DNA from 4 places in the Mycobacterium sp. pV006 genome. Region 3 is predicted to be linked to each of the others. Evidence: riboswitches for the same ligand, from Rfam matches in the RefSeq annotation. Region 3 holds a riboswitch; each other region holds the start of a gene.

Region 1 (3,957 bases), on a different contig from region 3:
CCGACGTCGCGCAACTCCAGTGCGCCGGACCGGTCGTCACCCACCGGTCCACATCCTCGAGCTCAGGACCGCGGTCGCGGCGAGACCGCCGAGCATTGCCGCGATCACGGCGAGACGCACCCGACGCACCGGGTGGTCCGCGGTGAGCACCGCGGTCATCCCCGGTTCGGCGCGCAGTGACATCGCCTCGGACATCGCGCGGGCGCGGTCGGTGCCGCGGACGAAGATCAGCGCGAACTGGGCGCCGATGACCGCGATCGCATCGCGCGGCCGGCGCAGCCCCAGACGCAGCGCCACCGCGTCGCGCGCCATCCGGGCGGAGCGCAGCAGGATTCCCACCTGCCGGTAGGTCAGGTCGATGACATGACACAGCGCCGCCGGGACCCCGGCGCGGCGCGCCAGATCCAGCAGATCGGCCATCAACGTCGTCATCGCCAGACCGATGGTGGCCGCCGACGCGGCGATCGCACGCAGCGCTGTGTCGATCGCGAGATCGACACCGCCGGGCTCCAGGTGCGGTCCGCCGCGCAGGCTGACCGCGATCGGCACGGAGCCCAGCGCGATGAACACCATGGGCCCGGCCAGCGCGAGTGTGAAGGTGCGGACCGGAACCCGCGCCAGCGCGAGCGTGGCCACCGCGACCGCGACGAGGATCAACGGTGCCCCGGTCCGCGGCGGCAGCAGCATCGCGCACAGCAGCAGCCCGCCGTAGAGGAACAACTTCTCGGCAGCCGGGTGCCCCGACCAGCGGTTGCGGGCCGCGCTGAGATCGAGCGGGTTCACCCCCCGCTCTGCGCCTCGCTGCGGCCACGGCGACGACCGGCGTACCAGCCGATCGCGCTGCCCAGGACGATGCCGCCGACCCCGGCCTGCAACGCGAACAACCCGGACTCGACCTCGCCGGGCAGCTCTCCGACCAGCGGGGAGAACCAGGGTTCGTAGTCCTCCTGGATGACCGTGATCACCTCTTCGGCCTGCCCGTCGGCGCCGCCGAACTCGGCTTCGGCGTCGCGGGAGTAGCCGTAGAACAGTGAGCCGACCGCGACGGCGGCTGCGAGGAACAGCAGCACGGCGGTCAGGACCAGGATCGACCCGCTGCGCGCGGACCTGTCGGTGCGGGCGCTCATTTGCCGACCTCCGTGCGGTCGGTCGGTTCGGCGCCGGCCGGAACCTCGGCGCCCTTCAGAAAGCCGAGGTTCAGCAGTTCAGAGGACGCCACCTGCATCAACACACGCACCACCACCACGGTGATCAGCCCCTCGACGATCGCGAGCGGCACCTGGGTCAACGCGAAGACGCCGAGGAACTCCACCAGGCTCTCCCCGACACCGCCCTCGGCGGCCGGGAACGCCAGTGCCAGCTGGATGCTGGTGACGAGGTAGGTGACCAGGTCGGCGACGAATGCCAGCGCGAACACCGCGGGCAGCACACCCACCCCGGCGCGGCGCAGCGCGAAGAACACCGCGAACCCGGCCCACGGCCCTGCGATCGCCATCGAGAACGCGTTCGCGCCGAGCGTGGTGATGCCGCCGTGGGCCAGCAGCAGAGCCTGGAAGAGCAGGACGATCGTGCCGAGGAACGCCATCACCGGGGGCCGGAAGATCGCGGTGCCCAGGCCGGTGCCGGTCGGGTGCGAACTCGATCCGGTCACCGACGGCAGCTTGATCGCCGACATGACGAACGAGAACGCGCCGACCGCCGCGAGCAGCGGACCCGAGGACGGATGGCGTTTGACGGTGACGACGACCTGCCTGGCTCCGTAGACGACGAACGGTGCCGCCGCCACGGTCCAGGCCAGCGCGTGCGCCGGCGGAAGAAAGCCTTCTGCGATGTGCATTGTTACTGCTGCGCCTTTCTGCCCAGCACCTCGTGGGCATCGTGTGTCGGTGCCGCGGCCGGTCTCCTGGCTCACGGATCCACCGGCACACCCGAGGTGGGCCGAAACGCCGGTACCCGCCTTCCCACCCACGCGAGACGCGCGGGCAGTGGCATGGAGGGCACCGACTTCCCGTTCACAGTGGCGAGGGCCGCCCCGGATTCACACCGGGTTCCCGTACACCGCAGCAGGTGGAGCGTACCCCCGGGTCGGGGGTCAGGGGGCGACGAGACCGAACATCTGCTCGGCCATCGACAACAGCCACGCCGCCGCGGTCTGGCTGCGGTACTTCGGCCAGTTCGATTGCATGCTGAGCACCCAGGGCTGCCCGGTGCGGTCCACGGCGTACCAGCTGAAGGTCAGGTCGCCCGGCAGATTGCCGGCCTTGGCACCGATGTAGGGCCAGGTCTGGCGGTCCAGGTCGATGCCGGGGATCGCGGAGAGGATGTCGCGGACCGGAGCGGCCTCGCCGACCGCGGATTCCTGCAGGGCGGCGTGTAACCGGCAGATGTCGGCGGCGCTGCCGTACCACTCGGCGCCGATGGCCGACGCCGGCTCGTGTGCGCGTTCGGGGTCGGGTTCGTACGGCCGCGACTTGACCTGCTGCAGCAACTGGGCGCGTTTCTGCGGAGACGCCTCTTTCCACTGTTCGCGCACGTCCGGGCGTCCCCAGCCGACGGAGAACAGCTCGTGCATCGTCGGGAACGGCGTCATGCTGGCCGGGTCGTGGTGCCCCGCGGTGACCAGGGCGCGCTCGACCGCGCCGGGTCCGAGGCGCTCGATCAGCAGGTCGGTGGCCATGTTGTCGCTGGCCGAGATCATCTGCTGGGCGGCGTCGCGTACCGAGACCGTCGCGCCCGGGGGCAGCTTGTCGAAGCCGGAGGAACCCACGGCCTTGGCCTGTGCGGTGATCGTCAGGGTGTCGTCCCACCGCACGGTCCCGCTCTCGACGGCCTCGGCGACCGCGAGCAGCACGTAGAGCTTGAAGATCGATGCCAGCGGCAGCGACAACTCGGTGTTGGTGCCGGCGACCTTCTCGCAGCGCCCGTCGACGACCTTGGCCACCTGGTAGGAGTAGCGCGCTCCGGAAGAGGTGAGCGCGGCGTCGACGTCGGAGAACTGCCGGATCTCCGGCTCGACCAGCGTCACCGCGAATCGGTCGACCATCGACGCGTCGTCGGTGCGGAGCTCGATGACCTGGCCGACCCCGTAGGACGTGGTGACGTGCAGGGTGGCGTTTCCGGCGCCGACGTCGACGTCGGTGACGGTGAACGGGCGGTCCCACCACATGCGGTCCAGCGTGACCCCGACGTGCTCGACGAGCTCCGGGGCGGCCAGCGTCCGGATGCCGTTCTCGCCGATGGGCCAGTCGCTGTTGAGCATGTCCATCGTCTGCTTGGCGCGCAGTCCCTGCGGGGTGTTGATCGCGATGGGGACGCCGTAGGCCGCTTCGGCCGGCGCGGGACGGGTGGCGGCGCAACCGCCGACGAGGGCCGCGACGAGCGACAGCGCGACCGTCACCACGGCCGCGCGGCGCCGCGCCCCTGCGTCAGGACGCGGTGTCGGTCCTGGCAACGTCGAGCACGACCTCGAACTCCAGGAGGGAGGCACCGGTGGCCACGGGGTTCTTGCGCTCGCCGGCGTGGGCTTCGACGGCGGGCCCGTTGGCCCAGGCCTGGAAGGCCTCGTCGGACTCCCACTGCGTCACCACGAAGTAGCGGTTCTCACCCTTGACGGGCCGCAGCAACTGGAAGCCCAGAAAGCCCGGCTGGTTGTCGACGGCATGGGCTCGGTTGGCGAAGCGCTTCTCCAGTTCGGGGCCGGCGTTGGGCGGGACCTCGATTGCATTGATCTTGACCACAGCCATGTCGTTCAGGCTACCGCGTGCCGCGGACGCGATCGTCGGCATGATGACCCTATGGATCTGCTGACCGCGCGCGGCGGTGCGGGCCGGCCGCTGGTGCTGGTGCACGGGCTGATGGGGCGCGGCTCCACCTGGTCGCGCCAGCTGCCGTGGCTGACCCGACTGGGACGGGTGTTCACCTACGACGCCCCGTGGCATCGCGGCCGGGAGGTCCACG
Region 2 (3,957 bases), on a different contig from region 3:
TGGATGCATTCGCGGAACCGCCTGCCCTAGACTGCATTTCCGGTTCAGGAAAGGAGTCGTGGGTGCGGGCTGACGCAGCGCCCAGCACCCAGGCGTTGCGGGGCTGGCAGCGACGGGCACTGGTCAAATACCTGACCGCCAAGCCCCGGGACTTCCTCGCCGTGGCCACGCCCGGCGCCGGTAAGACCACCTTCGCGCTGCGCATCGTCTCCGAACTGCTCGCCGAGGGCACCGTCGAGACGATCACGATCGTCGTGCCCACCGAGCACCTGAAGATCCAGTGGGCGCAGGCGGCCGCGCGGCACGGCATCGCCCTGGACCCGAAGTTCTCCAACTCCAACGCCCAGACGTCCTCGGAGTACCACGGCGTCGTCGTCACCTACGCCCAGGTCGCCACCCACCCGTCGCGCCATCGGGTGCGCACCGAGAACCGCAAGACTCTGGTGGTCTTCGACGAGATCCACCACGGCGGCGACGCCAAGAGCTGGGGCGACGCCATCCGCGAGGCATTCGACGACGCGACCCGGCGTCTGGCGCTGACCGGAACACCGTTCCGCAGCGACGACAGCGCGATCCCGTTCGTCACCTACGAGACCGGCCCGGACGGGTTCGCCCGCTCCAGGGCCGACTACACCTACGGCTACAGCGACGCCCTGGCCGACGGGGTGGTCCGGCCGGTGATGTTCATGGCGTACTCGGGTGAGGCCCGGTGGCGCGACAGCGCCGGGGAGGAGCACGCCGCCCGGCTCGGGGAACCGTTGACCGCCGAGCAGACCGCGCGGGCGTGGAAGACGGCGTTGGACCCGAAGGGCGAATGGATGCCCGCGGTGATCGCGGCGGCCGACAAGCGTCTGCAGGGCCTGCGGCAGCACGTGCCCGACGCCGGCGGCATGATCATCGCCTCCGACCAGACCACCGCTCGGGCCTACGCCGAGCTGCTGCTCAAGATCACCGGCGAACCGGCGACGGTGGTGCTCTCCGACGACAAGGGTGCCTCGGACCGCATCTCGGAGTACTCGGCGGGCACGTCGCGGTGGCTGGTGGCGGTGCGCATGGTCTCCGAGGGCGTCGACGTGCCGCGCCTGGCGGTCGGCGTGTACGCCACGAGCGCGTCGACGCCGTTGTTCTTCGCCCAGGCGATCGGCCGGTTCGTCCGGTCGCGCCGTCCCGGGGAGACCGCGAGCATCTTCCTGCCGTCGGTGCCCAACCTGCTGCTGCTGGCCAGCGAGATGGAGGCCCAGCGCAACCACGTGCTCGGCAAGCCGCACCGCGAGACGCTCGAGGACCCGCTCGACGCGGAGTTACGGGAGCAGAAGCGCGACGAGCCCGGCGAGGAGGAGAACAAGATCGAGTACCTCGGCGCCGACGCCGAACTCGATCAGGTGATCTTCGACGGGTCGTCGTTCGGTACGGCCACCCCGGCCGGCAGCGACGAGGAGGCCGACTATCTCGGCATCCCCGGGTTACTCGACGCGGAGTCGATGCGAGATCTGTTGCGCCGCAGGCAAGAAGAGCAGCTCACCAAACGCACCGAAGCAGGCGGTCCCGCGGTTCCGAGGACCACACACGGACAGCTGCGCGAGCTGCGCACCGAACTCAACACGCTGGTGTCGCTGGCCCATCACCGCACCGGACGCCCACACGGCTGGATCCACAACGAGCTGCGGCGGCGCTGCGGCGGACCGCCGGTGGCCGCCGCCACGCGCGAACAACTGCAGGCCCGCATCGAGGCGGTCCGGGTGCTGCAGCGCGAGCTGACGGCCTGACCGGCTGCTGACCGCCTGCTACAGTCGGCTGTCCTTCGGCGCTGGTCAGAGGAAGTCCGGTGCGATTCCGGCGCGGTACCGCCACTGTGTGCGAGACGACATCTCGTGAGCCAGACACTCGCCCTCGCCGATTCCTTTCCACCGGGGCGGAACTCCCCGAGAAGGGGTGGGTCGATGACCGACCGCAGCCGTCACCTCGTCCTCGTCGGGATGGGCGCCGACGCGCACGCCCGCCACACCGAAGCGACCCAACTCGCCGAGAACATCGGGGCACGCCTGGCCTATCTGCAGCTGGCCACCCCGACGCTGTTCGACGTCCTCGACGACATCGCCGCCGCCACACCGGGTTCAGCGGTCCGGCTGCTGCCGCTGCCGGTGGGTGCGGCGCCGGCTCCGGCCCGGTCGTGGTTGCGGCGTATCGCCGGGGACTGGGTGCGCCGAAACAAGGGTCTGCTCACGGTCGAGACCGTCAGCGGCGCGGTCACCGGCTGGGAGTCCGGGCTGACCTCCCCCGCCTGGGAGGACCTCCCCTCGTTCGGACGTCACGTCCTCGTCTGCCGCGGACCGCGGTGCACCGCAAAGGGTTCCGCGGCCACCGCACAGGCCATCGCCGAAGCGCTCAAAGCCCGCAGGCTCGGCGACGACGAGGTGCTGGTCACCCAGACCGGCTGCCTGTACCCGTGCAACCACGCACCCGTGGTCGCCGTCCACCCCGACGACGACTGGTGGGGTCCGGTCGAACCCGACGACGCGCCGGCGCTCGTAGCGTCGTGGACCTCCCGCGCCGCCGGATCCGGCCGCGCGGTGCAGACGCCGCCGCGCACCTGAGACGCAGCCCACCGACCCTGCCGCCCGTCCCGGCCCGTCAGCTGTTAACGTCACCGCAAGCCGTGGTGAACGGGAAGCCGGTGTGACACCGGCGCGGCCCTCGCCACTGTGATCGGGATTGCGACGTTCCTTCCCACCGCGCTGACCCGCGGTGGGGCCACTGAGGCCCACCGGCCTTGGGAAGGCGGAACGCTCGCGGTATGCCCGTCAGCCAGGAGACCGGCCACGGCGACGAAGTACCCCATCCACGAGGATCTGGAGAGGCGGGCTGACAGTGGCCTATGCATTGCCCCGAACCCTGACCGCGGTTGCCGCGGTCGTCACCATTGCCGCGTCGGGTTGTTCGTCCCCGGACCCGCAGGAAGACAGCAGATCCGAGAACGCGGTGACCGTCGAGAACTGCGGCATCGAGGTCAGCGTCGACGGACCGCCCGAACGCGTATACGCCGCGTACCAGCCGGCCACCGAGATCGCGCACGCGCTCGGCATCAGCGACCGGCTCGTCGGCACCGCCTACCTGGACTCACAGGTGCTGCCCGAGTACGCCGAGGCGCAGAGCCAGGTGCCCTATGTGCCGCAACTCCCCAGCCGCGAAGGGCTGTTGGCCGCGCGTCCTGACTTCGTGCTGTCCGGCTACAACAACTTCTTCGCCGAAGGCGACGCCGACGAGAGCGTGGGCACCCGCGCGAGCCTGGCCGAACTCGGTATCCAGTCCTGGATCCTGAGCCCGTTGTGCCCCAGTCAGGACGGTCTGTCCGACGAGGCCATCGACCCGGCCTCGGTGCGCGTCGACACCATCTATCGGGATCTGCGTGATCTCGGCACGATCTTCGGCGTCGAGGATCGCGCCGAGCAGGTCATCACCGACCAGCAGCAACGGATCACCGCCGTCGAGGAAGCCGTCGCCGGGGCCGACCGCCCGAAGGTCGCGATCGTGCTGATCGACGACGACGGCGGATACCGCGTCGCCGGCGGCGTCGACTTCGGCACCCAGATCATCGAACACGCCGGCGGGGTCAACGCGTTCGCCGATCTGCAGCAGCGCCGACACGTCGAGGTCGACATCGAGGAGATCATCCGGCGCGACCCGGACGTGATCCTGACCAGCGTCTGCTGCGACATCTCGTTCACGGCCGAGACCGGCGCCGAGGAGGCCGCCGCGCTCGCGCAGAGCCCGGCGCTGGCCGGCGTGAGCGCAGTGCGGAACAACCAGGTGCACCCGTTCCTGTTCGCCGACCGGGCCGCCGGGGTGCGGGCCGCTCACTCCGTCGAGTTGGTGGCGTCGATCCTGCACCCCGACCGGGTCCGCTGAGCAACCCTCCGACATGCCCGTCGCCCTGACCCGCCCCGCGACAGGTACCGG
Region 3 (3,957 bases):
CGCTGCAGCACTCCGCGTCCGCAATCGACCAGGAAGATCTGCTCACCCGCCCGGACGAGGGTCGAGGGACCCGCGCGGTGCGCGTCGGGGATGGGGCTGCCGGTTCCGAGGAGAGTGACTTCGATCATGCGGCCACATATACCGTCAACCGCGCGGCGCAGGGCCGGATTGACCGTTCCGGGGGTTGGCTGGGACGGGGCCGGGCCTCTAGCCTGGTGGGACGGCAGTGTGAGCTGGGTCACCTGGAGGTTGCCATGCGTATCGCCGATGTACTGCGCAGCAAGGGGAGTGCGGTGGCGACGATCACCCCCGAGACGTCCGTCGCCGGTCTGCTGACGGAGTTGGCCGTCCAGAACATCGGGGCGATGGTCGTGGTGTCACCGGACGGAGTGCAGGGCATCGTGTCCGAGCGCGACGTGGTGCGCAAACTCCCGGAGCTCGGTGCGGACCTGCTGCGGCGCCCTGTCGCCCACATCATGACGGCCCTGGTGGCGACGTGTTCGCCCGATGACTCCGTCGACAGCCTGGCGGCGTTGATGACGACCAACCGGGTCCGGCACGTCCCGGTGCTCGTCGACGGGCGGCTGGCCGGCATCGTCAGCATCGGCGACGTGGTCAAGACCCGCATGGAGGAACTCGAACACGAACACCGGCAGCTGCAGGCCTACATCACCCAGGGCTGACGCCGCTTAGTCTGAACATCGATGACGATCGCAGTCGCGCCTGCCCGCCGCGCCGACGTGAAACTCCTGTCGCGGGTGCTGGGCCGAGCCTTCTTCGACGACCCGGTGATGACGTGGATGATGCCCGACGACGCGCACCGGGCCCGCGCGTTGCCGCGAGTGTTCGCCGCGATGGCACGCCATCACTTCCTGGCCGGGGAGGCCACCGAGGTCGCCGACCGCGACGGGACGCTCGGCGCGGCCGCGCTGTGGGATCCACCGGGCCGCTGGAAGCAGACGCCGCGCGAGGAACTCCGGATGATGCCGGCGTTCCTGTTGGCGATGGGTCGGCACATGCGGCGGGGTCAGGCGATGGCCGATCTGATGAAGCAGCACCATCCCGAGGAGCCGCACTGGTATCTCGGCGTCATCGGCAGCGACCCGACGGTCCGCGGCGCCGGGTTCGGGCAGGCGCTGATGCGTTCACGTCTGGACCGCTGCGACGCCGAAGGCGCGCCGGCGTACCTGGAATCGACCAAGGAATCCAACCTCGCCTACTACATGCGGTTCGGGTTCGAGGTGACCGGTGAGCTCCACATACCGGGCGGCGGGCCGCCGATGTGGCCCATGTGGCGACAGCCACGGTAGGGCAGATGTGGCGGCAGCCACGGTAGGGCAGATGTGGCGGCAGCCACGGTAGGGCAGATGTGGCGACAGCCACGGTGATCGGTGCGGCTACAGTGTCGGTGGCCGATCAGCAGGGGAATCCGGTGCGACTCCGGAACTGACGCGCAACGGTATGGGGCACTGTCCCCGAGTCCGAATGCCTGCGGTCGGTGACCCGTTGACGGCTCCGCGCTCGAGCCCCGCATCGAAGGATGTCCCACCGTGCGTCTGCTCGCCCCTCTGGCCTCGCTGTTGCTGCTCTTGTCGGCGTGTGCCTCCTCCGAGGGATCCGCCCCCGCCGGGGCCGCAGAAAGCGTTGCCGCCCAGGGATTCCCACTGACCATCGAGAACTGCGGTCGCGACGTGGTGGTCGAGGCGCCGCCGCAGCGTGCGGTGGCGCTCAACCAGGGCTCCGCGGAGATCCTGCTGTCGCTCGGGCTCGCCGACCGCATGGTGGGCACCGCCACCTGGACCGACCCGGTCCTGCCGAACCTCGCCGAGGACAACGCCCGGGTGCCCCGGTTGGCCGAGAACAAGCCTTCGCTGGAGACCGTGCTCGACGCCGATCCCGATTTCGTGTCCGCGTCGTTCGGCGGCACCCTCGGCCCCGGCGGGGTGGCCGACCGCGACCAGTTCGAACAACTCGGGGTGCCCACGTATCTGGCGCCCAGCGACTGCGTCGGCAAGGTCTCGGTCAACGAGGACGGGGCCCGCACCACACCCCTGACGATGGATGTCATTTACGGCGAAATTCGGGACCTGGCAGCGATTTTCGACATCCGGGAGCGCGGCGAGCAGCTCGTGGCCGAGCTGCAGCAGCGGATGCAGCGGGCGGCCGGCGCGCCGGCCGGGGCGGACCTGGTGTTCTGGTTCTCCGACCTGCGGGCACCGTACATGGCCGGGTGCTGCGGAGCCTCCGGCGTCATCGCCGAGGCCGTGGGTGCGGGCAACGTCTTCGCCGACACCACCGAGGAATGGCCGCAGGTCAGTTGGGAGGCGGTGGCCGAACGGGATCCGGACGCGTTCGTACTGGCCGACCTCAGTCGGCGCACCATCGACGGCGACGCGCTGGACACCAAAATCGAGTTCCTGGAAACACATCCGGTGACCTCACGGATGACCGCGGTGCAAGAGAAGCGCTATCTGGTGGTCAACGGCGCCGACCTCAACCCGTCGATCCGGACCGTCGACGGTGCGGAGAAGGTCGCCGACGGTCTGCGTCGGCTCGGGATCACCTCCGGCGGCTGATCGTGCGCGGAACGTCGCTTGTGGCGATGTGGACGCTGGGAGCGGTACTGCTGACGGCGTCGATCGCCGTGGCGATCACCATCGGAGCCGCCGCGGTATCGGTGCGCGACGTGTACGGCATCGTCGCCGAACATCTCGGCGCCGGACCGTCGGGCGCCGGTCGGATCCAGGACGGCATCGTCTGGGAACTGCGGTTGCCGCGGGCTCTGCTCGCCGCGATCTGCGGCACCGGCCTGGCGCTGTGCGGCGCGATCCTGCAGTCGCTGCTGCGCAACCCGTTGGCCGATCCGTTCGTGCTCGGCGTGTCCTCCGGCGCGTCGACCGGTGCGGTGCTGATTGTCGTGTTGGGGGTCGGCGGCGCCGCGGTCACCCTTTCCGGCGGGGCGTTTCTGGGTGCGGTGACGTCGTTCGGGCTCGTCCTGGTGCTGGCCTACGCCGCGGGAGGCACCACAGATCGGGTGGTGCTCGCCGGAGTCGCTGCGACACAACTGTTCTCGGCGCTCACCTCGTTCATCGTGCTGTCCTCGGCCAACGCCGAACAGACCCGGGGGGTGCTGTTCTGGCTGCTGGGATCGCTGGCCGGCGTGTCGTGGTCGGAGGTCCTGCTCTGCGGCGTCGTCGTCGGTGCCGGGCTGCTGGTCTGCCTCGGTCACGCACGCACCCTCGACGCGTTCACTTTCGGCGAGGACGCCGCGTCGTCGCTGGGAATCTCGGTGCGCCGGGCGCGGATCGTGCTGCTGGTGTTGACCGCGCTGATCACCGCCGCATTGGTCAGCGCCTCGGGCGCCATCGGGTTCGTCGGTCTGGTGCTGCCGCACGCGGCGCGCTTCCTGGTCGGGCCGGGTCACCGGACGCTGCTGCCGACCGTGGCCATCCTCGGCGCGATCTTCATGGTGTGGGTCGACACCGTGGCCCGCACGCTGTTCGCACCCCAGGAGATCCCGACCGGCGTGGTGACGGCGCTGCTGGGGGTGCCGGCCTTCGCGCTGATCCTGTTGCGGCGCAGGAGCGTTGCCGCATGAGCCTGCGCGCGGTCGAGGTGACATGGACCCGGGCGGGGCGGCCGGTCCTCGACGGCGTCACCATCGACCCACGGCCCGGCAGCACCGTCGGTCTGTTGGGGCCCAACGGCTCGGGCAAGTCGTCGTTGTTGCGGTTGATGGCCGGGGTGAACCGCCCGGACCGCGGAGTCGTCGAGTTGGACGGCACGCCGCTGGCCCGCCTGCCCCGTCGCGCGGTCGCCCGCAGAGTGGCTCTGGTCGCCCAACACGCCGAGACCGACCTGCACATCACGGTCGGCGACGTGGTGCGCCTGGGCCGGATCCCGCATGCGTCGCTGACAGGTGCCGACCCCGCGGCGACGGCGGCAGTCGAGACTGCG
Region 4 (3,957 bases), on a different contig from region 3:
AATTCGTCGGCGCGGTCGTAGCGCTCGTCGTGGCCGAGGTGGGCGTCCACGCCGAAGTTCTGTGCCTCGCTGTCGTTGACCGACGTGACGACATTCCAGGCCGCCCGGCCACCGGAGAGGTGGTCCAGAGTCGCGAAGGTGCGCGCGACGTGGAACGGCAGGTAGTAGGTCGTCGAGTAGGTGGCACCCAATCCGATCCGTGAGGTGGACTGGGCCAACACCCCGAGGATGACGCTGAGGTCGAGCTTGACGGGGCGTGCGCCGTAACGCACGGCCTCGGCGACCGAGCCCCCATAGATTCCGGGCATCGCCAACCGGTCGTCGAAGAACATCAGGTCGAAGCAACCTTCTTCTAGCTGTCGGCCGACCTTCGCGTAGTACGAGGCGTCCAGGTAGCCGTGCTCGGTGGCGGGGTGGCGCCACGAGCCGGCGTACACCGAAGTGCTTCCGGCCTGCATGAAAGCCACCAGGGACATCTTGTCGGTGCGTCGCTGAGCCATAGTCTGGAATCTAACATTTGATATATCAGGTATCAAATGTGAAGTGTGTCATGTTGCTAAACTCCGACCATGACGGGAGCGGTCGACATCGGCGGGACGGTCCGCGAACGCGCCGCCCGCGAACTGCGCGATCGCATCCTCACGGGGGCTCTGCCCGCGGGAAGCCGCATCGATCTCGACGCGATCACCGAGGAATTCGCCACCAGTCGCACCCCCGTGCGCGAGGCCCTTCTGGAACTCTCCTTCGAGGGTCTGGTCCGGGTGGCCCCCCGCAGTGGCATCACCGTGATCGGGATCAGCCCTGCCGACGTCCTGGACAGCTTTACGATCCTCGGCGTGCTCACCGGTCAGGCCGCGGCGTGGGCCGCCGAGCGGGTCAGCTCCGAGGAACTGGCCCACCTGCGCGAACTCGCCGCCGGTGTGGCCGCGCATTCCGGGGACGATGCGATCGGCGAGGCGAATTGGTTGTTCCACCAAGCCATTCACCGTGCAGCGCACTCGCCGCGACTGATGACCCAGATCAAACAGGCCGCGCGCGTCGTGCCGACCAACTTCCTGGTGCTGTTCCCCGAGCACGAGAAGCACTCGCTGTCCGAACACGAGGAACTGCTCGAAGCACTCGAGCGGCGCGACGGCGACCACGCGCGCGCCATCGCCGAACGGCACGTCCTGGAAGCGGGTCGCTCGCTGGTCGAATGGCTGGACCGGCGCCGGGCCGACGAGTCGGCGAGGCGGCCCGAAGCGCGATAGAGGTACGCTGCTGGCGCAGCTGGTTTGACCGGCGCGGCCTCTTCGCGAGAACCGCGTCGGACATCGAGCGCCGCACGCTGACACAGGTGCGGACGCGAGAGGGAACCCGGTGAGAATCCGGGACTGTCCCGCAGCGGTATGCAGGAACGACCGCCGTCACACGCACTGGCCCTTCACGGGCTGGGAAGCGACGGCCAGTAGGTGCACGAGATGTCGTGCGCGCCTGCGAGTCCGAAGACCTGCCGGCTGTACCGGGCGCGCCGCGTCCGGTGGTTCATCGCCTCGTGGAGTGGGCGTCGGCCGAAACGGACACCGCTGGGTGCTCCGTGCTCGGTCCGGCGTCCGTCGGCGATGACCTCCCGTCGCACCAACAGGACATGTGATGACCGAAGTTCACCCGTTCACCGCCACCATCCTCGGTTCGCCGCGCATCGGCCCCAACCGTGAGCTCAAGCGCGCCGTCGAAAAGTACTGGGCCGCAGCCCTCGACCGCTCCGAGCTGGAAACCGTCGCCGCAGAGATCCGGCGCAACACCTGGGCGTCGCTCAGCGCGGCCGGCCTGGACTCCGTGCCGGTGAACACCTTCTCCTACTACGACCAGATGCTCGACACCGCGGTGCTGTTCGACGCGCTGCCCGATCCCGTCGCGGGGGTGAGCGACGAACTCGACCGCTACTTCGCCGCCGCGCGCGGGGGGACCTACGACGGCGCTGACATCGCGCCGCTGGAGATGACGAAGTGGTTCGACACCAACTACCACTACCTCGTTCCCGAGATCGGTCCGGACACCCGGTTCCGCTTGAACCCCAGCAAAGTGCTGAGCGAACTGGAAGAAGCTCGGGCGCAGGATATTCCGGCGCGGCCTGTGCTCATCGGACCGATCACGTTCCTCGCACTCAGCAAGGCGGTCGGCGACACCGGTGTGCCGCTGGACCGGCTCGCCGACCTCACCGTCGTCTACGCGGAACTTCTCGCCCTGCTCGCCGAGCGGGGCGTGGAGTGGGTCCAGATCGACGAGCCCGTGCTCGTCACCGACACCCTTGACGATGTCGCCGGCCTGGTCCAGCAGACCTACGACACACTCGGTCGCTCGGCCGCTCGACCCGCGATCTTCGTGGCGACCTATTTCGGCCACCTGACCGATGCCCTACCCGCGCTGGCCGACACGCCCGTGGAGGCGATCGGCGTCGATCTCGTCGCCGGATCGGCCACGGCGGTGGCGGCGGTTCCCGCGCTGACGAACAAGACCGTCGTCGCCGGCATCGTGGATGGTCGCAACGTCTGGCGCACCGATCTGCAGGCCGCGCTGACCACCGTTGCGTCGCTGCGGGATTCGGTCGGGACACTGGCCGTGTCCACGTCGTGCTCGACCCTGCATGTTCCCTACACCCTGGATGCGGAAGACGACATCGACGCGGACTTGCGCAGCTGGCTGGCGTTCGGATTCGAGAAGGTCACCGAGGTCGTCGCGCTGGCCCGCGGGCTCAGGGACGGCCGCGACGCCATCGCGGCCGAGATCGCCGCGTCCGACGCCGCGATCGCGTCCCGCAGCGCGGATCCCCGGCTGAACAACGCCGACATACGGTCGCGGCTGGCCGCGATCTCCGCGTCGGGCACCCGCCGCGGCGCACCCGACCGGCGTCGCGCCGCACAACAGGAACGGCTGCAGCTGCCCTCCCTGCCCACCACGACGATCGGTTCGTATCCGCAGACGTCGGCGATCCGGGTGGCCCGCGCCGAACTCCGGTCGGGCAAGATCGATGCCGCCACCTACGAGCAGCGGATGAAGGACGAGATCGCTGCGGTCATCAAGCTGCAGGAGGACCTGGGTATCGACGTGCTGGTGCACGGCGAGCCGGAGCGCAACGACATGGTGCAGTACTTCGCCGAGCAGCTCGACGGGTTCTTCGCCACACAGAACGGCTGGGTGCAGTCCTACGGCAGCCGGTGCGTGCGGCCACCGATCCTCTACGGCGACGTGGCCCGCCCGAAGCCGATGACCGTCGAATGGGCGACGTTCGCCCAGTCGCTGACGTCGCGTCCCATCAAAGGCATGCTGACCGGACCGGTGACGATCCTCGCGTGGTCGTTCGTCCGCGACGACCAGCCGCTTTCCGATACTGCAGCACAGGTGGCGCTGGCGATCCGCGAAGAGACTGTGGACCTGGAGTCCGCCGGCATCGGCATCATCCAGGTGGACGAGCCCGCGCTGCGTGAACTGCTGCCGTTGCGCGCGAAGGACAAGGACGCTTACCTGAAATGGGCGGTCGACGCGTTCCGGCTGGCGACCTCGGGGGTAGCCGATTCGACCCAGGTGCACACCCACCTGTGCTACTCGGAGTTCGGCGAGGTGATCGGCGCCATCGCCGATCTGGGCGCCGACGTGACGTCGATCGAGGCGGCCCGGTCTCACATGGAGGTGCTCGACGACCTCAACGCGGCGGGCTTCGGCAACGGCATCGGTCCCGGCGTCTACGACATCCACTCGCCGCGGGTGCCCACCACCGAGGAAATGGTGACATCGCTACGGGAAGCGTTGAAAGCTGTTCCCGCCGAACGACTCTGGGTCAACCCCGACTGCGGACTGAAGACCCGGAAGACCGACGAGGTGACCGAGTCGCTGCGCAACATGGTGGCTGCGGCCAAGCAGATCCGCGACAGCGCGTAGTCGGCGAGGTGGCGACCGTGAGCCACACGGCCACGGTCG

The links. Region 3 has a riboswitch for cobalamin ahead of ACAG25_RS01680 (ABC transporter substrate-binding protein). Riboswitches for the same ligand answer to the same signal wherever they lie in the genome.
Region 1: it holds a riboswitch for cobalamin, as region 3 does, so the genes downstream of both, ACAG25_RS12270 (energy-coupling factor ABC transporter permease) here and ACAG25_RS01680 (ABC transporter substrate-binding protein) in region 3, are expected to answer to the same signal.
Region 2: it holds a riboswitch for cobalamin, as region 3 does, so the genes downstream of both, ACAG25_RS09815 (ferredoxin) here and ACAG25_RS01680 (ABC transporter substrate-binding protein) in region 3, are expected to answer to the same signal.
Region 4: it holds a riboswitch for cobalamin, as region 3 does, so the genes downstream of both, metE (5-methyltetrahydropteroyltriglutamate--homocysteine S-methyltransferase) here and ACAG25_RS01680 (ABC transporter substrate-binding protein) in region 3, are expected to answer to the same signal.

What each region holds. Positions count from the first base shown of each region.
Region 1 covers NZ_JBGGKT010000006.1:258,547-262,503, reverse strand. The annotation lists gene ACAG25_RS12285 (energy-coupling factor ABC transporter ATP-binding protein) at 1-44, opposite strand, end outside; gene ACAG25_RS12280 (CbiQ family ECF transporter T component) at 37-783, opposite strand; gene ACAG25_RS12275 (energy-coupling factor ABC transporter substrate-binding protein) at 780-1,127, opposite strand; gene ACAG25_RS12270 (energy-coupling factor ABC transporter permease) at 1,124-1,837, opposite strand; cobalamin riboswitch at 1,876-2,078, opposite strand; gene ACAG25_RS12265 (serine hydrolase) at 2,093-3,451, opposite strand; gene mhuD (mycobilin-forming heme oxygenase MhuD) at 3,426-3,743, opposite strand; gene ACAG25_RS12255 (alpha/beta fold hydrolase) at 3,795-3,957, shown strand, end outside.
Region 2 covers NZ_JBGGKT010000005.1:70,760-74,716, forward strand. The annotation lists gene ACAG25_RS09810 (DEAD/DEAH box helicase) at 63-1,766, shown strand; cobalamin riboswitch at 1,775-1,907, shown strand; gene ACAG25_RS09815 (ferredoxin) at 1,941-2,594, shown strand; cobalamin riboswitch at 2,641-2,837, shown strand; gene ACAG25_RS09820 (ABC transporter substrate-binding protein) at 2,869-3,906, shown strand; gene ACAG25_RS09825 (FecCD family ABC transporter permease) at 3,920-3,957, shown strand, end outside.
Region 3 covers NZ_JBGGKT010000001.1:360,079-364,035, reverse strand. The annotation lists gene ACAG25_RS01695 (ribonuclease Z) at 1-128, opposite strand, end outside; gene ACAG25_RS01690 (CBS domain-containing protein) at 255-683, shown strand; gene ACAG25_RS01685 (GNAT family N-acetyltransferase) at 705-1,310, shown strand; cobalamin riboswitch at 1,384-1,512, shown strand; gene ACAG25_RS01680 (ABC transporter substrate-binding protein) at 1,551-2,576, shown strand; gene ACAG25_RS01675 (FecCD family ABC transporter permease) at 2,603-3,598, shown strand; gene ACAG25_RS01670 (ABC transporter ATP-binding protein) at 3,595-3,957, shown strand, end outside.
Region 4 covers NZ_JBGGKT010000022.1:37,955-41,911, forward strand. The annotation lists gene ACAG25_RS23080 (LLM class flavin-dependent oxidoreductase) at 1-500, opposite strand, end outside; gene ACAG25_RS23085 (GntR family transcriptional regulator) at 570-1,250, shown strand; cobalamin riboswitch at 1,318-1,512, shown strand; gene metE (5-methyltetrahydropteroyltriglutamate--homocysteine S-methyltransferase) at 1,633-3,918, shown strand.